DNA from 3 places in the Paenibacillus sp. FSL H8-0315 genome. Region 2 is predicted to be linked to each of the others. Evidence: riboswitches for the same ligand, from Rfam matches in the RefSeq annotation. Region 2 holds a riboswitch; each other region holds the start of a gene.
What was found. Region 2 has a riboswitch for cyclic di-GMP ahead of MHB56_RS17670 (transglutaminase-like domain-containing protein). Riboswitches for the same ligand answer to the same signal wherever they lie in the genome.
Positions count from the first base shown of each region.

Region 1: it holds a riboswitch for cyclic di-GMP, as region 2 does, so the genes downstream of both, MHB56_RS27000 (hypothetical protein) here and MHB56_RS17670 (transglutaminase-like domain-containing protein) in region 2, are expected to answer to the same signal.
Region 3: it holds a riboswitch for cyclic di-GMP, as region 2 does, so the genes downstream of both, MHB56_RS13720 (NPCBM/NEW2 domain-containing protein) here and MHB56_RS17670 (transglutaminase-like domain-containing protein) in region 2, are expected to answer to the same signal.

Region 1 covers NZ_JBBOTA010000001.1:6,206,656-6,213,391, reverse strand. Annotated here, with positions in the region: gene MHB56_RS27015 (DUF6531 domain-containing protein) at 1-143, opposite strand, end outside; gene MHB56_RS27010 (hypothetical protein) at 140-772, opposite strand; gene MHB56_RS27005 (S-layer homology domain-containing protein) at 796-1,758, opposite strand; gene MHB56_RS27000 (hypothetical protein) at 1,891-2,844, opposite strand; cyclic di-GMP riboswitch class I at 2,938-3,032, opposite strand; gene MHB56_RS26995 (ROK family protein) at 3,559-4,542, opposite strand; gene MHB56_RS26990 (N-acetylmannosamine-6-phosphate 2-epimerase) at 4,559-5,245, opposite strand; gene MHB56_RS26985 (dihydrodipicolinate synthase family protein) at 5,254-6,171, opposite strand; gene MHB56_RS26980 (carbohydrate ABC transporter permease) at 6,230-6,736, opposite strand, start outside.
Region 2 covers NZ_JBBOTA010000001.1:4,061,425-4,068,160, forward strand. Annotated here, with positions in the region: gene MHB56_RS17665 (class D sortase) at 20-679, shown strand; cyclic di-GMP riboswitch class I at 799-881, shown strand; cyclic di-GMP riboswitch class I at 956-1,036, shown strand; gene MHB56_RS17670 (transglutaminase-like domain-containing protein) at 1,050-1,859, shown strand; rRNA gene MHB56_RS17675 (16S ribosomal RNA) at 2,227-3,784, shown strand; rRNA gene MHB56_RS17680 (23S ribosomal RNA) at 4,017-6,736, shown strand, end outside.
Region 3 covers NZ_JBBOTA010000001.1:3,162,232-3,168,967, forward strand. Annotated here, with positions in the region: gene MHB56_RS13720 (NPCBM/NEW2 domain-containing protein) at 1-1,515, opposite strand, end outside; cyclic di-GMP riboswitch class I at 1,774-1,860, opposite strand; gene MHB56_RS13725 (hypothetical protein) at 2,018-2,584, opposite strand; gene MHB56_RS13730 (EAL domain-containing protein) at 2,701-3,684, opposite strand; gene MHB56_RS13735 (Crp/Fnr family transcriptional regulator) at 3,735-4,148, opposite strand; gene MHB56_RS13740 (sensor domain-containing diguanylate cyclase) at 4,341-5,330, opposite strand; gene MHB56_RS13745 (alpha/beta fold hydrolase) at 5,369-6,163, opposite strand; gene MHB56_RS13750 (SDR family oxidoreductase) at 6,590-6,736, opposite strand, start outside.

The DNA of each region.
Region 1 (6,736 bases), 2.1 Mb from region 2:
AGCACTTCAAGCGGCTCTGAATAGCCAGAAAGATGACTATCCTTTTTAGCTCTTGCTGTAATGTGGGCAATTGACCCTACACGAAGCTCTACATTTTCACTCCACTGTCCAGCGGTGTTGACTGAGATACCCTCATATTTCACCGATCTCCCTCAGCGGGGTAATATAACTCTAGATCCAGCGTGGTTCCTGTTGCAGCTGAGCCTGAGATGATAGAGGCGTTTCCTGACGCGGCTGGTTTAATATCCAGCTCGGTTGGTGCAATCGCTGCCTCACCGCCCAGAATTTCGAAACTAGCCATTTGGCCATAAAAGACCCCTACTCCGTTATAAGTAGATGGAGAGATACAAATCGCATACCGCCCTTCTTCCAGCGGGACACCTCCAATCTTCCCGTCCCAATCTACATTATGAACGATGTACTCACCTTTATTGTTTTTCGTCTTATAGACACCGCTTTTAATTAGCTTTGCTAATACAGGTGACGATCCATTTGCTTGTGGACTACAAAGATTAATATTGGTCTCATGCTCTTCTTGACCATCATCCGCAGCATTAAAGCTAAAAATGATATTGCTCATTTCCCCCTTTTCAGGGTTAATCTCGCTAGGTTCAATTCGCATATTTGTTGCTGCATATGCCTTCGAAGTCAAATTATCCAACGCTGGAAATACTGGGATATATGAAACAACTAACAGAAAAGCAAACATAAGATGGATACATAATTTCATATTTCCGCGACGCCATTTCCTTTTTACAGTTCTAATGATCATCTTTATTCTCCCGTTCATTATGATTAGAGTAGCTCTAGCTCAGCCAACAGTTTATAGACAATGATCGCAGCCTCGGCTCTTGTAGAGGAATGCTTAGGATACAGATACAACCCGTCACCTTGTACTAACTTATTATAAATCGCTGCTGCGACAGAGTTTTTTGCCCAGCTGCTGATGCCATTACTATCCTTAAACCGTGCCAATTCAGCTTGTATTTTATTCATTCCAGATGCGTCAGCTTCAACTCCCGTTCGCACTTCGATAGCACGAATTAGCATAACCATCATCTGTTCTCGAGTCAGAGGATCATTTCCACGGAAGAGACCCCCGTCCCCTTTCACAATTCCAGCAGCAGCAGCCTCTACCCATCCATAAGACCAATTCTGCGCTGAAACATCACGAAAGGTTGGAGCAGCGGGAAGGATCGGCTTGATTTGGAGCGCAGCTGCTAGCAGTTTCGTAAATTGAGCACGGGTCAGTGTGGCTTTTGGTGCATAATCAGTACTAGTCATTCCATCCGCAATTCCTCTTGATGCCAGCACTTCAACCTCTTGCCGAGCCCAGTGGCTTGTCATATCAGTAAAGCTTCTTTCCCGTAGCATCACCGAATAGATTCCAGATTCCGTAATTGCGCTTCGGACGAAATCGTCTTCCAGGTTAGTAACCCCGCCATAGTAGCTCCAAGTTCCTAATGCAGTATCATATTGATAGATTCCGAGCTTCTCTCGGTTCGTAGTCCAAGGAGTTTCCTTTGCATATCCAATAGCCAGTAACGCTGGAAGTTTAAAGGTTGAGCTGGCCTCCACTTGCCAACTAGAACTTTCTTTACGTAGTTTAATTCCTTTATTATCGATAACCGTTTGAGTCTTACTTTCTTCTACTTGAACCAAACTTACTGTTGTATTCTCAGGAAATGTCCCTGCTGAAATTTCTAAACGAGCCAAACCATTTGCCGCAGTCAAAATGCCGCCTTTATCTCCAAACACCTTACTGTCTTTAGGACCCGTTGGTGTTGGAACTGAAATGTTTGAACCTGAATTCCCGCTTGAATTTGAATTTGAATTCGAGTCTGGGTCAGGATTAGGATTAGGACTCGGAGTTGGAGTTGAACCCGGCCCCTAATCTACATCCAACTGTACTGCTTCTATGTATTGGTCATTAATGCTATAAAGAAGTTTCTCTCCACTAATTCCTATAAGCTTCGCGCCTGAAGGGAGTGCGGGAAGAGAAGTAACACTCCGTGATAAAAGATTAACGTTCTTCAAAACAGGAGCACCATTTACCTCTACCTGAAAGACCGCTTGTCCTGCACCTATCGCCATAAAAGCATAATCCGTGTTAGAAATATTCATTGCAGTAAGATCCATAGGCGATAAAGTAAAATCCTTGATGGACATCAAGACGTATTTGCTCTCTGAAGCTCCATTTTTTTGCTTCCAAAGCACGTGGCTACCATTGAACACGAACCAATCTACAAAATTCGCTCCACCCAGCCTGACTATGGAACGTGTGGCTCCGCTGCTCAAATTGAGCATGCTAAGTCCTCCGCTCCGAGCATTTTTATAAACTACTATGCCATTAGCTAGGACCGGAAATCTTCCCTCACCCAGTTCCGCTTCTACACCCGAGGCCAAACCATGATAGATCATATTTCCATAATGTGTACGCTCATACCAGACTACGCCCACTCCATCTGTTGATGGATTGCCGTATTGTCCTGACGTTTGGTTGAGCTTGGTAGGAGATCCAATAGAAATGTTGGAACTATAAATATCCCAGTTCAGTGAAGATTCTTCTTCACTACTTTTATCAGCCCACACCACAAAACCTCCACCAACTGCAGGTGCATCTTTAGCAGAAGAACTGGAGGTGAGTATTTTAGCTGCTCCGCTAGTCTGATTTAGGGTATGTACCTGTTTGATTCCTTTTGCATCCTTTTCCATCCATACAATCTGATCACCGAACACACTATAATCTGTTCGACCTGGATCACTCCCCGTTGCCGAAGCTATATCAGCTTCAACTACTCCGGCAAACAAATTCACAAACATACACATAACCGTGAGCAGCATCAGCCTATTCCTCGGGGTCCTCACTCTACTTCTGAACCTCATTCTTTTCTCTCCTTCAGGGGGATTTTTAGGCACGCAAAAAAACCAAGTGCCTTGAGCGGCCCGGCTGTCGTAACATCCCTTCGTGGGATGAATTAGACCCGTGGCTTTGCGTCTCCGACTTTCGTACGAATTTGCCTTTGTTTCCAAACTCGGTTTCCAAATAAATATACATAGGTAGGACTATACTATTAGCGGAATATAATACTTTAGAATTAATATGTTCTATATATTCCATTTTTAAGGTGATTATAAAAAGCCCATCATTTAAAATAGGTAATTTTCAGACAAAAAAAAGTAATCTATAAAAAGACAACCAGACAACAATTCTCCAATAATCGGAGAAACGCTGCCTGGCAGGGTGCTTGAGCAGATGATAGAGGAGAATTCGCCAATTACACCGGATCTCAGGGGAATCTGAGAAATAGAATAAATGTATTCTATACAGTTATTTCGTAGGCAAATGCAATCATTTTGACTTTAGTTGCATTTTCTACAACTAAAAACACGAGAAGCCACCACTAAGGCTGTAAATCAAGAAAATAGCTGTACAAAATACACTTACATCCATCGGCTGGAGGGATTCGAGAAATATAGTTGTACGATGTACAATTAAACTCGCTTCTACGTATTGCTCCCCATGACTTTCTATACAGATAGATGGTGAATAGACCCTTATAGCTCTGCTCTCTTTACTTTATCGGGACTATACTCCCACATCTGCAGCCCCGCACCGATCATTCCACATAAATTACCATGATAGGCTGCTTCAATACGAACATTTTCCAGCATCGATGGCATTACTCTGCCCTTTACTTCCCTTCTAATGCCTTCAAACAAAAGTTCGCCTGCTTCAGCAACTCCACCGCCAATGACGATGACTTTAGGGTTAAAAATATGGATTAATGAAGCAATCGCGGATCCGAGCGCAGCAATCGTGTCTTCCATTAACGCTGTAGCCAGAGAGTCACCTGCCCGCCATCTCGCTATCACTTCCCGTGAGTCTACGTTCTCTGGGGACTGGTTATGTAATAAAAGCTTGTCGCGCATGCGACGTGCGATACTTGTGCCTGAAGCATACTGCTCCAAGCAGCCTGTTCCACCACAAATGCATGCAGGCCCTTTGAAATCTACAGACATATGGCCTAACTCTCCAGCCCCACCCCAAGAACCGTGGACAAGATGGCCGTCTACGACTATCGCTCCACCCACGCCCGTACCAAGGGCAAGACAGATAAAGTCTTTTACCTCTTTGCCTGAGCCTAAATATTTCTCTGTTAATGCTAATACATTCACGTCATTATCAACGATTACCGGAAGATGAAACTGTGTCTGAAGCAAATCCTTCAAAGCTGTGCCAGCATAGCCAGGGATAAGCTCCGAAGCGGAACGGACACGTCCCGCCTCCCAATCCATTTGCCCTGCTGATCCTACGCCAATTCCTTGGAGTTGAATTCCCGCTTGTTGTGCTGTTATTTCATCCATTAATGTCCGAATAGCTAGTATAATGCGATCCATTGTTTTCGTCTGTCCAGCCAATGTGCTTAGGCTTACAGTATGTAAAACGTCCCCTTGTGAAGAGACGAGTCCGGCATTAATTTTCGTGCCGCCAATATCTACTCCGATCGCATATTCTATATGAGGATCATACCCTTCCATCGCGGACTCACCTCCGTCAGTCATTGAAATCGCTCACGGCCTTAACATATCTCGAAGTGATCAATTGTGGCCTAGTAATTGCACTTCCTACAACAACATAGGATGCCCCCGCATTCTTAGCTTTTGCTGCGTCTTCCGGTGTCCATATCCGTCCTTCCGCAACAACAGGAATGTTCACTGATTTGCTTAATTGTTGAATTAAGACAAGGTCCGGTCCTTCCTGCTGTGTACTGTATGGGGTGTAGCCTGAAAGCGTGGTACCAATGAAATCCACATCTAATTTCTCAGCGGCAAGCCCTTCCTCAAATGTCGAAATATCCGCCATAACCAGCACACCTCTCAGATGTGCATATTCTATTAATGGCTTTACTGACTCTAAGCGTTCTTCCCGATTCGTTACATCAAGCGCAACAATCTCTGCTTTTGCAGAAACAATCGCCTTCACTTCATCTAAGGTTGGTGTTATAAATATGGCTGATCCGGGAATATCCCGTTTAATAAGTCCAATGACCGGTACATTTACTTCTTTTTTGATAGCTACAATATCTGGAACACCATTTGTCCGGATTCCTATAGCTCCTGATTGAACCGCTGCTCTTGCCATTTTAGCCATTGTATCCCCACCATGAAGCGGCTCATGCTCAAGTGCCTGACAGGAAACAATCAGACCTTTCACCGGAAAGATATCACTTATTCGAGTCATTATTAACCCTATCCCTTCGCTTCAAGAATATAATCTAATATTCTATTGTTCAGAGCTTCCACCCGCTCCTGATCGGAATCCTTAATCGGTAAAAGCGGCATTCTTGGCTGACCTGTTTCAAATCCGCGCACACTAAGGATCGCTTTACACGCACCATATAATGAAGGAAAGGATAGCAATTCAACAATGAGATCATTGATGATAAACTGCCATTTCTGCGCCTCAGCCATCTCTCCTTGCACATAACATTGTTCCACTTTTAGGAATAACTCGGGCATCACCCCATAAGTTCCACCAATCCCGCCATCTGCCCCAATACTGCGGCCCGCCAAATACTGCTCATCTGGTCCATTTAAGACTAGAAAATTCTTCCCACCTGCGGCTTTAAATTGCTGAAGCTCAAACGTGCTCTCCGCCGAAATTTTCACCCCGATTACTTTATCCTGAGCTGCCATCTTAATCAGCAAGCTTTTCGATAATTGAAAGCCTGTAGTTTGCGGGATGTGATAGATAATAAATGGAAGCGCCGTACTATCAATAATCGCCTGCCAATGACTTTCAACACTGTCCGGTGAAAGACGATAATAGATCGCTGGAACAGCCGATACGGCATGTGCGCCAACTTTCTCAGCATGGATAGCTAGTTCAACACTGTCTCTTGTAGATGGGGCACCCACGTGAGCAATGATTGTAAGCTCTTTTCCAACCTCTGCTATAACTGCCTCGAGCATTTGTTTGCGTTCTTCTACAGATTGCAGCATACCTTCGCCAGAGCTTCCGCCAACATAAAGACCTTTTACTCCCGTAGAAGCATACTGACGAGCTAATTTTCGGGCTCCTTCTTTATCGATTTCCCCCTCAGCATCATAACTGGAGTACATAGCAATAATAATGCCTTTAAAGGATTCAAGATCATATGATTTCATAAATTACAGCCTCCATCGTTTAATTCATCACTATTAATTTTCGTTGTTATAAGAATAATTAGCCTTTTACAGCCCCCATAGTAATCCCTTGAGTAAAGGCTTTTTGGAACATTAGAAAAATTGCAATCATAGGAATAGAGGCTAACGCAGCACCCGCCATAAGCAGTCCATAATTTGTTGTGAATTCACCCCGAAGAGTCGCTACCCCAAGTGGTAATGTCATCATTGAAGTCGATCTGGTCATGATCAGCTGACTGAAATAATCATTCCAAGAAGTGATGAAGGTAAAGATTGCCAGTGCCCCTATTGCAGGCTTTAACAAAGGTAAAATGATGGTTCCGAACAAACGAATCTCAGAGCTGCCATCTATTTTGGCTGCTTCAATTAATTCTCCTGGAATCGTCTGCGCGAACTGCTTCATTAGGAAGACTCCAAATGGCCAGCCAATCGCTGGTAAAATAAGCCCTTTATACGTGTTGACCCACCCAAAATCTGCAAGCATCGTAAACAGCGGGACAAGAATAACTTGCTTAGGCAATGCCATAGCGGCAACAAACATCGTAAA
Region 2 (6,736 bases):
TATACGGAGGTGAATAACATTGCGTAAATTCTCCTATCTACTCATACTGGCTGGGATACTTATCATGTTATATCCGACAGCTAACGAATGGTACAACGACAGGCAGCAGGAGAAGTTATTAGAAACGGCTGAACTAAGCACTGCCGATAGTACTCCCCAGTCAGATCTGAGGAGCAGGTATGCTGAAGTTACTCAGCTGTTAGCAGAGGAATCGGTTCTGGATGCCCAGGCACAGCCCCAACCCCAAGAGACAGAAAAGCCTGAACCGGAGATTGAAGTCGGTGGCAAAGTAATCGCACTAATTGAAATCGATAAGATTGATTTGAAGCTGCCTGTATTAGAAGGGGCTACAAAAGCTAATATGAAACATGCTGCAGCCCATATGAAAGAAACGGCACCCCTTGGAGAGATCGGGAATGCTGCAATCGCGGCGCATCGGGCTCGAACTACGGGTCGTTTGTTTAACAGATTGAATGAGGTTGTTGTGGGGGATGTTATCACGGTAAAGACTAGTGATCAGGTGTTTAACTATGAGGTATACGATATTTCTGTTGTAGATCCGAGTGATGTCTCCGTTCTTGACGGGAATGACAAGGATAAGATTCTTACTCTGATTACATGTGATCCGCTAGTGAATCCAACGCATCGGCTGATTGTTCATGCCAAATTAACAAAATGAGAATAGTGAATGACAAGAAAACACAAATACCGGGAGATATTTATAAAATAATGGGTAATCTAGTAAATTAGGTCTTGTTCACAACTATAAATATGATAGTATTATACTATGAAAGCTAAACACGATAACGGCAAACCTTCCGAAAGGTAGGGACGCAAAGCTAAAGGGCCTTTTCCCGAAAGGATGGCAGCCAGCTACCGAATGAAGAGGCTTTTTTTGTTTGTTTCAAATGGATTCTATCAATTATATCTAGTAAAGCTAGAACAGATAGAGCTTATACGATAACGGCAAACCTATCGAAAGGTAGGGACGCAAAGCTAAAGGGCCTTCCCGAAAGGATGGCAGCCAGCTACCGAAAGGAGTTTTATCCGTGAAAAAGGTTTATTTTATGCTGGTGGCGTTGTTCGTCCTAATGACTTCAGTTTCGGTAAGTACAGCTCAAGCTGCAAGTGCAGATGCCAGCTGGTTGATTACATCCAAAGTGGCTCAAGGTGTTATTGGTATTAACTATGATATTCCGAAAGATAAAAGAATCAAACTCATGATCACCAAAGATAACAGCAGCTATACATATAACTTGTATGCTTCTGGACAAGCTGAGGACTTCCCTTTGCAACAAGGAAATGGGACTTATAAGGTTTCTGTTCTGGAGAATACAACCGGCAATAAATACAAAGCATTATATTCCGAAGTAGTAGACGTAACCATGAGTGACTCGAATTCCGTATATTTGGGCTCCGTACAGAATGTGAAATGGAGTTCTTCTGATAAAGCGATTGTCAAAGCTAAACAATTAGTACAAGGCAAAACAACAGACGAAGAGAAAGTTAAAGCGATCTATAACTATGTAGTTGCGAATGTACAATATGATTACTCTCTTGCTAATAGTGTAACTACTGATTATATTCCAAGCATCGATAAGACATTGACTACTAAAAAAGGGATTTGCTATGATTACGCTTCTCTTTTTGCCGCAATGCTGCGGAGTGTAGATGTTCCTGCTAAGTTGGTAATGGGGAATACAAGCTACGTTACGCAATATCATGCCTGGAACGAAGTGTTGCTTAATGGGAAGTGGGTTACCATTGATACTACAGTGGATGCAGGACTTTCAAAGAGTGATAAGAAAACCGATTTAATTAAAGCCTCAAGCAAATATACTGCGGCAAAATACTATTAAGTTCGTCGCTAGAAATATAACCCTATTAAATAAACAACTAGCTTAATTATTAAGCTAGTTGTTTATTTTTATATTAGGGGTTGCTTTTCTATTAATAGTTGGGGTATTATAGGTAAGCGTTGTTAGACAGCGTACAGGCGATATAGACGAGGCTGATAAAAAGCTTCGAAAAATAAAGCTTGCATTTCTGAAAACAACATGATATATTATAAGAGTTGCTGCTGAGACATTAAACGGCGCCAACGAGAACTTGATCTTTGAAAACTGAACAACGAGTGAGTAGGAAATCACGCAAGTGAAATCCAAAATTAGAGAATTAATTTTCTCGTCAGATGTTTCAAAATGAGCATATCGCTCTTTTCAATACTAATTGGAGAGTTTGATCCTGGCTCAGGACGAACGCTGGCGGCGTGCCTAATACATGCAAGTCGAGCGGAGTTATTTTGAAAGCTTGCTTTCAAAATAACTTAGCGGCGGACGGGTGAGTAACACGTAGGCAACCTGCCCTTCAGACTGGGATAACTACCGGAAACGGTAGCTAATACCGGATAATTTCTTTTTTCTCCTGAGAGAAGAATGAAAGACGGAGCAATCTGTCACTGAGGGATGGGCCTGCGGCGCATTAGCTAGTTGGTGGGGTAACGGCCCACCAAGGCGACGATGCGTAGCCGACCTGAGAGGGTGAACGGCCACACTGGGACTGAGACACGGCCCAGACTCCTACGGGAGGCAGCAGTAGGGAATCTTCCGCAATGGGCGAAAGCCTGACGGAGCAACGCCGCGTGAGTGATGAAGGTTTTCGGATCGTAAAGCTCTGTTGCCAGGGAAGAACGTCCGGTAGAGTAACTGCTACCGGAGTGACGGTACCTGAGAAGAAAGCCCCGGCTAACTACGTGCCAGCAGCCGCGGTAATACGTAGGGGGCAAGCGTTGTCCGGAATTATTGGGCGTAAAGCGCGCGCAGGCGGCTATTTAAGTCTGGTGTTTAAACCTTGGGCTCAACCTGAGGTCGCACTGGAAACTGGGTGGCTTGAGTACAGAAGAGGAAAGTGGAATTCCACGTGTAGCGGTGAAATGCGTAGATATGTGGAGGAACACCAGTGGCGAAGGCGACTTTCTGGGCTGTAACTGACGCTGAGGCGCGAAAGCGTGGGGAGCAAACAGGATTAGATACCCTGGTAGTCCACGCCGTAAACGATGAGTGCTAGGTGTTAGGGGTTTCGATACCCTTGGTGCCGAAGTTAACACAGTAAGCACTCCGCCTGGGGAGTACGGTCGCAAGACTGAAACTCAAAGGAATTGACGGGGACCCGCACAAGCAGTGGAGTATGTGGTTTAATTCGAAGCAACGCGAAGAACCTTACCAGGTCTTGACATCCCTCTGAATCTGCTAGAGATAGCAGCGGCCTTCGGGACAGAGGAGACAGGTGGTGCATGGTTGTCGTCAGCTCGTGTCGTGAGATGTTGGGTTAAGTCCCGCAACGAGCGCAACCCTTAACTTTAGTTGCCAGCAAGTAATGTTGGGCACTCTAGAGTGACTGCCGGTGACAAACCGGAGGAAGGTGGGGATGACGTCAAATCATCATGCCCCTTATGACCTGGGCTACACACGTACTACAATGGCCGGTACAACGGGAAGCGAAGCCGCGAGGTGGAGCCAATCCCATCAAAGCCGGTCTCAGTTCGGATTGCAGGCTGCAACTCGCCTGCATGAAGTCGGAATTGCTAGTAATCGCGGATCAGCATGCCGCGGTGAATACGTTCCCGGGTCTTGTACACACCGCCCGTCACACCACGAGAGTTTACAACACCCGAAGTCGGTGGGGTAACCCGCAAGGGAGCCAGCCGCCGAAGGTGGGGTAGATGATTGGGGTGAAGTCGTAACAAGGTAGCCGTATCGGAAGGTGCGGCTGGATCACCTCCTTTCTATGGAGAATCGTTCTCTGCAATGAGGACATTCAAATCGGAAGCTAAGCTTTCAAAACTCAGGTTTAGGCCTGTTACTCACTCGTTGCTCAGTTTTGAGAGTTTAAGCTCTCAAGTAAGACTTGATCCTTGAAAACTGGATACCGAAACGAATTTGCGTTTTAGAACATCTTTTAGCAACTTGTGCAAACAAGTAAATGTTATTAGTGAGATTTTTCTTCGGAAGAATCAAGGTTAAGCTAATAAGAGCACACGGAGGATGCCTAGGCGCCAGGAGCCGACGAAGGACGTGGCGAACAACGAAACTGCCTCGGGGAGCTGTAAGCAAGCTTTGATCCGGGGGTGTCCGAATGGGGAAACCCAGCTGTGGTAATTCGCAGTTACTCATTTCTGAATACATAGGAAATGTAGAGGCAGACCAGGGGAACTGAAACATCTAAGTACCCTGAGGAAGAGAAAACAATAGTGATTCCGTCAGTAGCGGCGAGCGAACGCGGAACAGCCTAAACCTAAGAGCTTGCTCTTAGGGGTTGTGGGACGTCTCACATGGAGTTACAAAGGAATATGGTAGGTGAAGAGGTCTGGAAAGGCCCGCGATAGAGGTAAAAGCCCTGTAGCCTAAACTGTATTCTCTCCGAGACGGATCCCGAGTAGTGCGGGGCACGTGAAACCCCGTATGAATCCAGCAGGACCATCTGCTAAGGCTAAATACTACCTGGCGACCGATAGTGAAACAGTACCGTGAGGGAAAGGTGAAAAGCACCCCGGAAGGGGAGTGAAATAGAACCTGAAACCGTGTGCTTACAAAAAGTCAGAGCCCTATTAATGGGTGATGGCGTGCCTTTTGTAGAATGAACCGGCGAGTTACGTTTAACATGCAAGGTTAAGCCGAGAAGGTGGAGCCGCAGCGAAAGCGAGTCTGAATAGGGCGAATTAGTATGTGGACGTAGACCCGAAACCGTGTGATCTACCCCTGTCCAGGGTGAAGGTGCGGTAACACGCACTGGAGGCCCGAACCCACGTACGTTGAAAAGTGCGGGGATGAGGTGGGGGTAGCGGAGAAATTCCAATCGAACTCGGAGATAGCTGGTTCTCCCCGAAATAGCTTTAGGGCTAGCCTCGGTATAAGAGTAGTGGAGGTAGAGCACTGATTGGGTGCGGGGTCCGCAAGGATTACCAAGCTCAGTCAAACTCCGAATGCCATATACTTATTGCCGGGAGTCAGACAGTGAGTGCTAAGATCCATTGTCAAAAGGGAAACAGCCCAGACCATCAGCTAAGGTCCCCAAGTGTGTGTTAAGTGGGAAAGGATGTGGAGTTGCACAGACAACCAGGATGTTGGCTTAGAAGCAGCCACCATTGAAAGAGTGCGTAATAGCTCACTGGTCGAGTGACTCTGCGCCGAAAATGTAACGGGGCTAAACACACCACCGAAGCTATGGCTAGATACGTATGTATCTGGGGTAGGGGAGCGTTGTGTAGGGGTTGAAGGTGTACTGAAAAGAGCGCTGGACACTACACAAGTGAGAATGCCGGTATGAGTAACGAAAAGATCAGTGAGAATCTGATCCGCCGAAAGCCCAAGGTTTCCTGAGGAAGGCTCGTCCGCTCAGGGTAAGTCGGGACCTAAGGCGAGGCCGAAAGGCGTAGTCGAAGGACAACAGTTTGAAATTACTGTACCACCGTAATCCGCTATGAGCGATGGGGTGACGCAGGAGGGTAGTGACGCGGACTGATGGATGTCCGTCTAAGCAGTGAGGCTGATGTGTAGGCAAATCCGCACATCGATAAGGCTGGGCTGTGATGGGGAGCGAAAATTGTAGTAGCGAAGGTCATGATCTCACACTGCCAAGAAAAGCCTCTAGCCAGGAGAAGGTGCCCGTACCGCAAACCGACACAGGTAGGCGAGAAGAGAATTCTAAGGCGCGCGGAAGAACTCTCGTTAAGGAACTCGGCAAAATGACCCCGTAACTTCGGGAGAAGGGGTGCCCCGGTAGTGTGAATAGCACGAGGGGGCCGCAGTGAAAAGGCCCAAGCGACTGTTTAGCAAAAACACAGGTCTGTGCGAAGCCGCAAGGCGAAGTATACGGGCTGACGCCTGCCCGGTGCTGGAAGGTTAAGGGGAGTGGTTAGGGGTAACCCGAAGCTATGAACCGAAGCCCCAGTAAACGGCGGCCGTAACTATAACGGTCCTAAGGTAGCGAAATTCCTTGTCAGGTAAATTCTGACCCGCACGAATGGCGTAACGACTTGGGCGCTGTCTCAACGAGAGATCCGGTGAAATTTTAATACCTGTGAAGATGCAGGTTACCCGCGACAAGACGGAAAGACCCCATGGAGCTTTACTGCAGCTTGATATTGAATTTGGGTACGATCTGTACAGGATAGGTGGGAGCCGTAGAAATCGGAGCGCAAGCTTCGGTGGAGGCGCCGTTGGGATACCACCCTGATCGTATCTAGGTTCTAACCTAGTGCCCTTACCGGGTACGGGGACCGTGTCAGGCGGGCAGTTTGACTGGGGCGGTCGCCTCCTAAAGAGTAACGGAGGCGTTCCAAGGTTCCCTCAGAATGGTTGGAAATCATTCGCAGAGTGCAAAGGCATAAGGGAGCTTGACTGCGAGACCTACAAGTCGAGCAGGGACGAAAGTCGGACTTAGTGATCCGGTGGTACCGCATGGAAGGGCCATCGCTCAACGGATAAAAGCTACCCTGGGGATAACAGGCTTATCTCCCCCAAGAGTCCACATCGACGGGGAGGTTTGGCACCTCGATGTCGGCTCATCGCATCCTGGGGCTGAAGTAGGTCCCAAGGGTTGGGCTGTTCGCCCATTAAAGCGGTACGCGAGCTGGGTTCAGAACGTCGTGAGACAGTTCGGTCCCTATCTGTCGTGGGCGCAGGAAATTTGAGAGGAGCTGTCCTTAGTACGAGAGGACCGGGATGGACGTACCGCT
Region 3 (6,736 bases), 900 kb from region 2:
TTGTTCCGCCTCAATGATGGTGCCTTCGGTTTGAACTTCACCATTCACTAGCTTCTTAGCTAAATCCAAAGAATCTTTCAGGATTGGATAGAGCGGATGTACTTTTGCCGCTTCCTCTAGTGCATTGATTTTTGCAACGTTATTATAAGCAGGCACAACCGCACTCATCGTTCCATCTGTGAAAATACCATTTACAGCTTCGCTTACTTTATCTTCTGTATAAAATCTAAATTCAGCCGCAAAAGGTCTGTTGATATTAGCTTTTGTGAACTTAAATTTTAATCTTTTAAACTTCGTCGGTTCGAATTTAAATTCCAGAAAGTCATTGGTACTAATCGCGGTTCCGCTAGATACAAGTTGGAAGGTCTCTCCTTTACTCGTCTCTGATGCATAGATTTCAAAAGCCTCTGGGAATCCTTTGCGGTTATCTCTAGCCAAAAAAGCTACTCTGTCCAGCACTTCCGCTTGCGCTAGTTCAAACACAACTTCATTCGTGAAGCTTGCATCATTGTTTTTGTTCGTTTCCCAATGCGTAGTGGGCTGGTCATCCAGCATATATTCAGGCTTCGTACCTGAGTAGCTTCCACCGTTCACCGTTACTTTTGATACGTTTGCATTCGGCATTCTATAAGCTTGGCTATAGGCATTTTCATAGGCTGTTCCATACCCTTTTAGCTTCGAAACCTTGGCTGCCGTTGCCTCTACCTGATGGTTCTCCAAAAGGATCTTTGCATTCTCTATCTCTTCTTTAAACTGCGCATACAGTGGATGTGCCTGCACTTCATTCTCTAAAGCTGTTAATTTCTCTGCCGTATCAAAGGCAGCACTAACTTGGCTCAAGGTATCATCTGTAAATAAATTTTTCATTTTAGCAGAAACACTATCCTCTTTATAAAAAGAAAACTCAGCAGCACTCGCCCAATCTTGGTTCGCTTTTTTGAAGACAAATTTAAGTCTCTTAAAAGCCGTAGGTGCGAACTGAATCTCCACTACATCACCGGTTGAGCCTGTATATTCTCCAGAAGACACGAGCGTAAAATCACCCGCATCGGTAGTGGAGCCGTAGATATCAAATTCTTGAGCAAAACCTTTACCTTTAGCACCGGATTGCCTAGCCGCGTATACCATTCTATTTAATTCAGTGGACTCATTGAAAACAAACACAACCTCATTCGTAAACGTTGAACTATTCGGTTTGCCAGTCTCCCAATGCGTGCTCATATCCCCATCCATAGCCTTAGCTATAGGCGAGCCTGAGTAGTTGCCACCGTTATTTGTGATGGATTTAATATTTGCTGGATTCATTCTAAAAACCTCATTATAGGCATTTAGAGCATCCTTGCCGTACAGCTCAAACGGAATAACCGAGGCGTTGCTTAATAAGTTAACCTTACTTTGCGCCACTGTTTTTGTTACATTTACCTTGCTTGCCTCACTTGCTAAAGCATAACCTGCCTCACTCGAAAAACTGGCCAACATGGCCGCCGATGTAGCGATCGCAATCATTTTCTTCATCTCTTCTTACCCCCAGATGTCATATGAATCTCTCCAGTGCCCAAAAATGGGCACAAAAAAAACTACCCCAAAAGAGTAGCTTGATTGCGTATAAAGTCGCCTAAAAATTAAGACTTAATTTTTATTAAACCTTAACAAGCATAAACGCCTTCGGCGTCCTTATAAGGACGGTAAGCGTTTAAGCGAGAAATATAAGATATTAAGTATAGTTTTATAACTTATACTTTCTTATATTTTAACAAAAAGCGTTACACACTCTTTGGCAGCTGGCTGACAATAGTTATGATAACCTTAGTCCCTATAGCTTTGCGTCCCTACATTTCCATAGGTTTGCCTATGAAGTTTCGAATACATTCAAAGAGTAACATAAGCCTAGATCTGATCGCATGATTAATTGGTATGAAATGAGTATAGGTAATTGCAATTAGTTTTTCTTATGTGATAGATATTATTTATCGACTATCCCGGAAGAGAAGGGCATCCTTTAGGACTGTAGGTCTACTTAACTCCCCGATCCAAACAAACGCCGGAACCAATTCCACACATCGCCCGTGATGGGAATTAATCCGAAACCATGTTCGCCAACTGCGATTACACCATATGCCCATTGTCCGATAGCTATGGCACCCCCAGCGATCCTGCCTATCGCTATCGCACCAAACGCCGTATCCCCTATGGCGATGGCCCCCAACGCTTTTTCCGCGATTGCGATCGCTCCTACAGCCACGCCTGCAATCGCAATCGCTCCCACTGCGAAGCCAAGCCAGCTAAGTGCTATTGCTCCGATCGCTAACCACATTCCCAGTGATATTGCTCCTAAGGATAATACGCCCACGCTTATCGCACCTATGGAAATCAAGCCAACAGCTACATCTCCAATAGCGATTAATCCAACGGCTGTCTTCACACGGGGTTTACCTCCACGGCCATACGCTTGACCTGAGTATCGCCCTAGATTACTGCGAATACTGATGACCGGAAATGAGGGAGAAGGCCATTGATAATCAATCTCTCGTCCATCAAAGCCCCTAGAATCCGCCCAGCGCGTTACAAATTGATGCCATTTCATATCCATCCCGTCCCCCTTTTCAAATTACCTAAATTATACAACCCCGGGGGTTGGCTGTACTCAGACTCTGACCTGAAATTCATCTCATCCTCTGGACGGATATATACTCATTAGGATTACTGTTTGGGAATAGGATCAGGCTTTCCAAATAAATAGCCCTGAAACAACTGATAACCACTCTGCTTAAGCCATTCAAAGTCCTCTCTAAACTCCACACCTTCTGCTAAAGGAACGGATTGGATTTCTAAAGCTTTTTCTAAAAATTGCTTTGCTATTTTCTGTTTGTTCAGATCGCTGGACACACCCTGAACATATTTCATATCCAGCTTCATGTAATGGGGTTTAAGCTCCAATAACATCTCGATCGTGCTGAAGCCCTCACCAACATCATCTAAAGCGTATTCAAATCCCCGGTCCTTGTAATATGTCAAAATAGCTTTCAAATGAGCGAGATCATCCACTTTCTCCGTCTCAACAACTTCAAAGACAAAAAGAGAAGGATCGACGCCTAATTGATTGGCCAGTTCAACGGTTGATCTTAAGCAGAACTCTGGAGCGTAGATCGACGTTGGGATAAAATTAATAAACGTTTTTTTATTTAAGGGTGCAGCATATTTTACAGCCGTCATTCTACATAACCGGTCTAAAGCATATAAACGCCCACGATTCCGTGCCGCCGCAAAAATCTCATTAGGATAGATAAGAGATCCGTCTTCTTTTTTAAATCTGGATAGGAGCTCGTATGCAAAAATCTCTTCCCTTACGTTCACAATTGGTTGGAAGTAGCAAGTAACAAGACCCTTAGTGATAACCTCATCAATCCACTCCATATCAAGTACAGTGGGTAATTCGGATAGAGGTCTCCATGTTTGGTCATCTATACGGAATTCAACCTGCTCCGACTCCATATGGTCATTACAGAAATCCAGAAAATCCCGCACCCCAGCCTCCTTAACTGTAATCACATTTTCTTCCACCTTATGTATCGTATTACTTCTACTCAAGTGATGAATAACCTCAGGTAAAACCCTAAGATTAAGCTCACCATGAGCCTTGATTTCAAAATTCAGATCTCTTACTACACAATGATTACAAGCCATATTCATAACCCCTTTAATAATCGATTCTCTGAATCCCGGAACGGCTCTTCTCAATCGAAATCCGTATACTCCAGTAAATACGCCGGGTCTAACACGGTGATCTGCTGATGTTGAATCTCAATAATCTTTTGTTCTTGCAGATCTTTAAGCACAAGGGTAGCCGTCTCCCTTAACGTTCCGATCATATCACGCGCTCTCGCATCATGAAATTTCATTTCATATAATAACCGATTCGATAAAAATAAACGCTCCATTTGCAGCAGCATCAATTGATCCTTAATCAACGGGTAATCGGCAACCATCTGCTTAAAAGGCTCATGTTTAATCTCAAATAATACAGTATCATTCATAGCCACCGCAGACAGCACTCTTATATTGGAGGGATGGATCACTTCCAGATCGCCATAATCCCCGAATAGATAATGTAGGTATGATCCACATTCCATAGTTTTGTATGCCAACATACTGATAATAAATCATCATCCTGTTATATTCTATCGTAACGTTGTCACATAGGCTTGATGCCAATACGAATTACAAAGGAGATCCATTCATGAAATTCCGAATTCCCTTTTACAGCTTGAAGGGAACAGACATTTTAGAGCAATTAGAGCAAAGAGGATGTATCGTTTATAAATAACAAAAAAAGCCTCCAATTAAAGAAGCTTTTCACTCAAATCCATAATATGCGTAACGCGATTTCTCCCCTGTTCTTTAGAAACGTAAAGCGCTTGATCAGCTTTTTCCAGAAGAGTGATGTCTGTATCGGTTGCTTCAAAGGTAGCTATGCCAATGCTTACCGTAATGCTGCCAATCTCCCAAGTGGAGCTGGCTATGAATTGTCGTAAACTCTCAGCTATAGCCGTGGCATCCGATGAATCTGTATTAGGCAGCAGAAGGATAAACTCCTCACCACCATACCTAGCTACGATATCTTCTTTACGAGATTGGGACTTCAGGATACTCGCCAATTTCTCCAGGACATAATCACCCATCTGATGACCGTAGGTATCATTCACATTTTTAAAGTGATCAATATCTAGAATACATAATGAAAAAGAAGCCTGATCACGGTGATACGCTGCAATCTGCTCTTCCAGCTTTTCTTGCAGGAATCTTCTATTCTTTAATCCAGTAAGCTTGTCTGTAGTAGATAGCTCTACTAAAACGGCATTCATCTCCAGCAACTCAGCTTGCTTTTGCTCGATTTCCAGGTGGATTTGTTTGAGCTTTGCCAGCGCCTGATCTTTTTCCCAATACGCCTCTTCTATTTGCTTCTTCGCAGATCGTAACTCTAGCTCATAATCAATACGTTTGCCCATCTGTACGAGAATACAATCAATGACCTCTACACCTTCACATTCAAGGCGTCTACCATTTAACAAGTAAGGCACGGCTTGCCCCTTGCTGTCCTTCAAATTGATAAATAGCTCTTCTACATGTCCATTCAGATTGATAAAAGGATAGAAGTATGAATGAAAAATAAGCTTGTTGGCCGTAGACATGATAGATTCAAAATGTTTATTTACCAAATCAACCTGCTGATATCCCATCCCATCCAAAAAGGTTTGATTCACATCGAGGATCATTCCTTCATGGGTAATGGAAACATATCCGCATGGCGCATATTTTAAACGGTCATCCATTGTCTAAATATCCTTTCAACACCATAATCTTCTCCATCTCACCCAAGGTACTCATTAATCAAAGTAATAGTCTCCTGGGGATGGCTAATATGTGGATAATGGCCCTTGGCCTCCATTAACCGGAACGTACTATTATTCATGTGTCTATGTAAATATTCTCCTACTTCTATAGGAACGATACTATCATCCGAGCATTGCAATATGAGTGTAGGCACTGTCGCTTTAGGCAGATCTTCTCGATGATCCGAAAAAAATGTAACTTCCGCAAATTCTCTAGCGATAATAGGGTCGGCCGAAATAAAGCTTCGTTCCAGCTGTTTAGTCAACATTGGGTCAGGATTATTCATCGCAAGTGGAGCCATAAAGCTAGCCCAGCCCGCGAAATTCATCTCCATCATATCCAGAAGCTCAGTAATATCACTTTTTTCGAAGCCCCCGAAATAAGCATCTCCCTCATTTAAATAACGTGGGGAAGGTCCGATCATAATCATTTTATTAAAATAATCCGGCCGCTCGATTGAAGCAAGCAAACCGATCATAGAGCTAATAGAATGGCCTATAAAAATAAGATCCTTGAGTTCAAATGTTTCGATAACATCTAGTACATCCTGTACATAACCATGGAGAGTATGATATTTATCCGATGTATATGCGCTTAAATCTGAATGGCCTGAGCCTACATAATCAAATAGAACGATTCGATACTTTTTCTCAAATGACGGCGTGATAAACTGCCACATGCTTTGATCACACCCAAATCCATGCGCAAAAAGGATAGTTTTTTCTCCTGCTCCAATGACTTTTACATGATTCCGCACCATAACATCGTTCATTTCATATAACTCCTCTATAGTTAGCATTCTCTCTATTTTGCAGGGTTCCCCTGGAAATATCAAGCGTAGAAAAAACTCCGCTAGATTAATCTCTAGCGGAGTTTTATGTAGCCTCCCGTTTGGTCATCATTTGGCAAAATGGTAGCGTGCTGGGGTACCTCTGCGTTTAATCCGATCACATTTTGCCCCAAAAGATTGGTTAGCGGACCCAGAAGACCTTAAATGCGCCATTATTCCACATTTGAATTGCTATCGGACTCCACTGCAGCTATTGGCGCGAAAACACAAAATATGGGCCGATTTATATGAAATAGCGTCTCTGGAGTCCGAATCCCTTCTCAAAAGGCTGAAAATTTGCGAATAACGTTATCTGTGTCCCTAAGACTCCGTGGATAAATTGTTGAGGCAGAGGTAGACAACCAACATTTAGAATGCAGAAGTCCAACCCGCATCAGCAGCGATGATAGCTCCGTTTACAAAACTGGAATCATCCGAAGCCAGGAATAACGCAACTTGTGCGATTTCTTCAGGTGTACCTACACGAGGGATCACAGCCTGTGTTAATTGCGTACG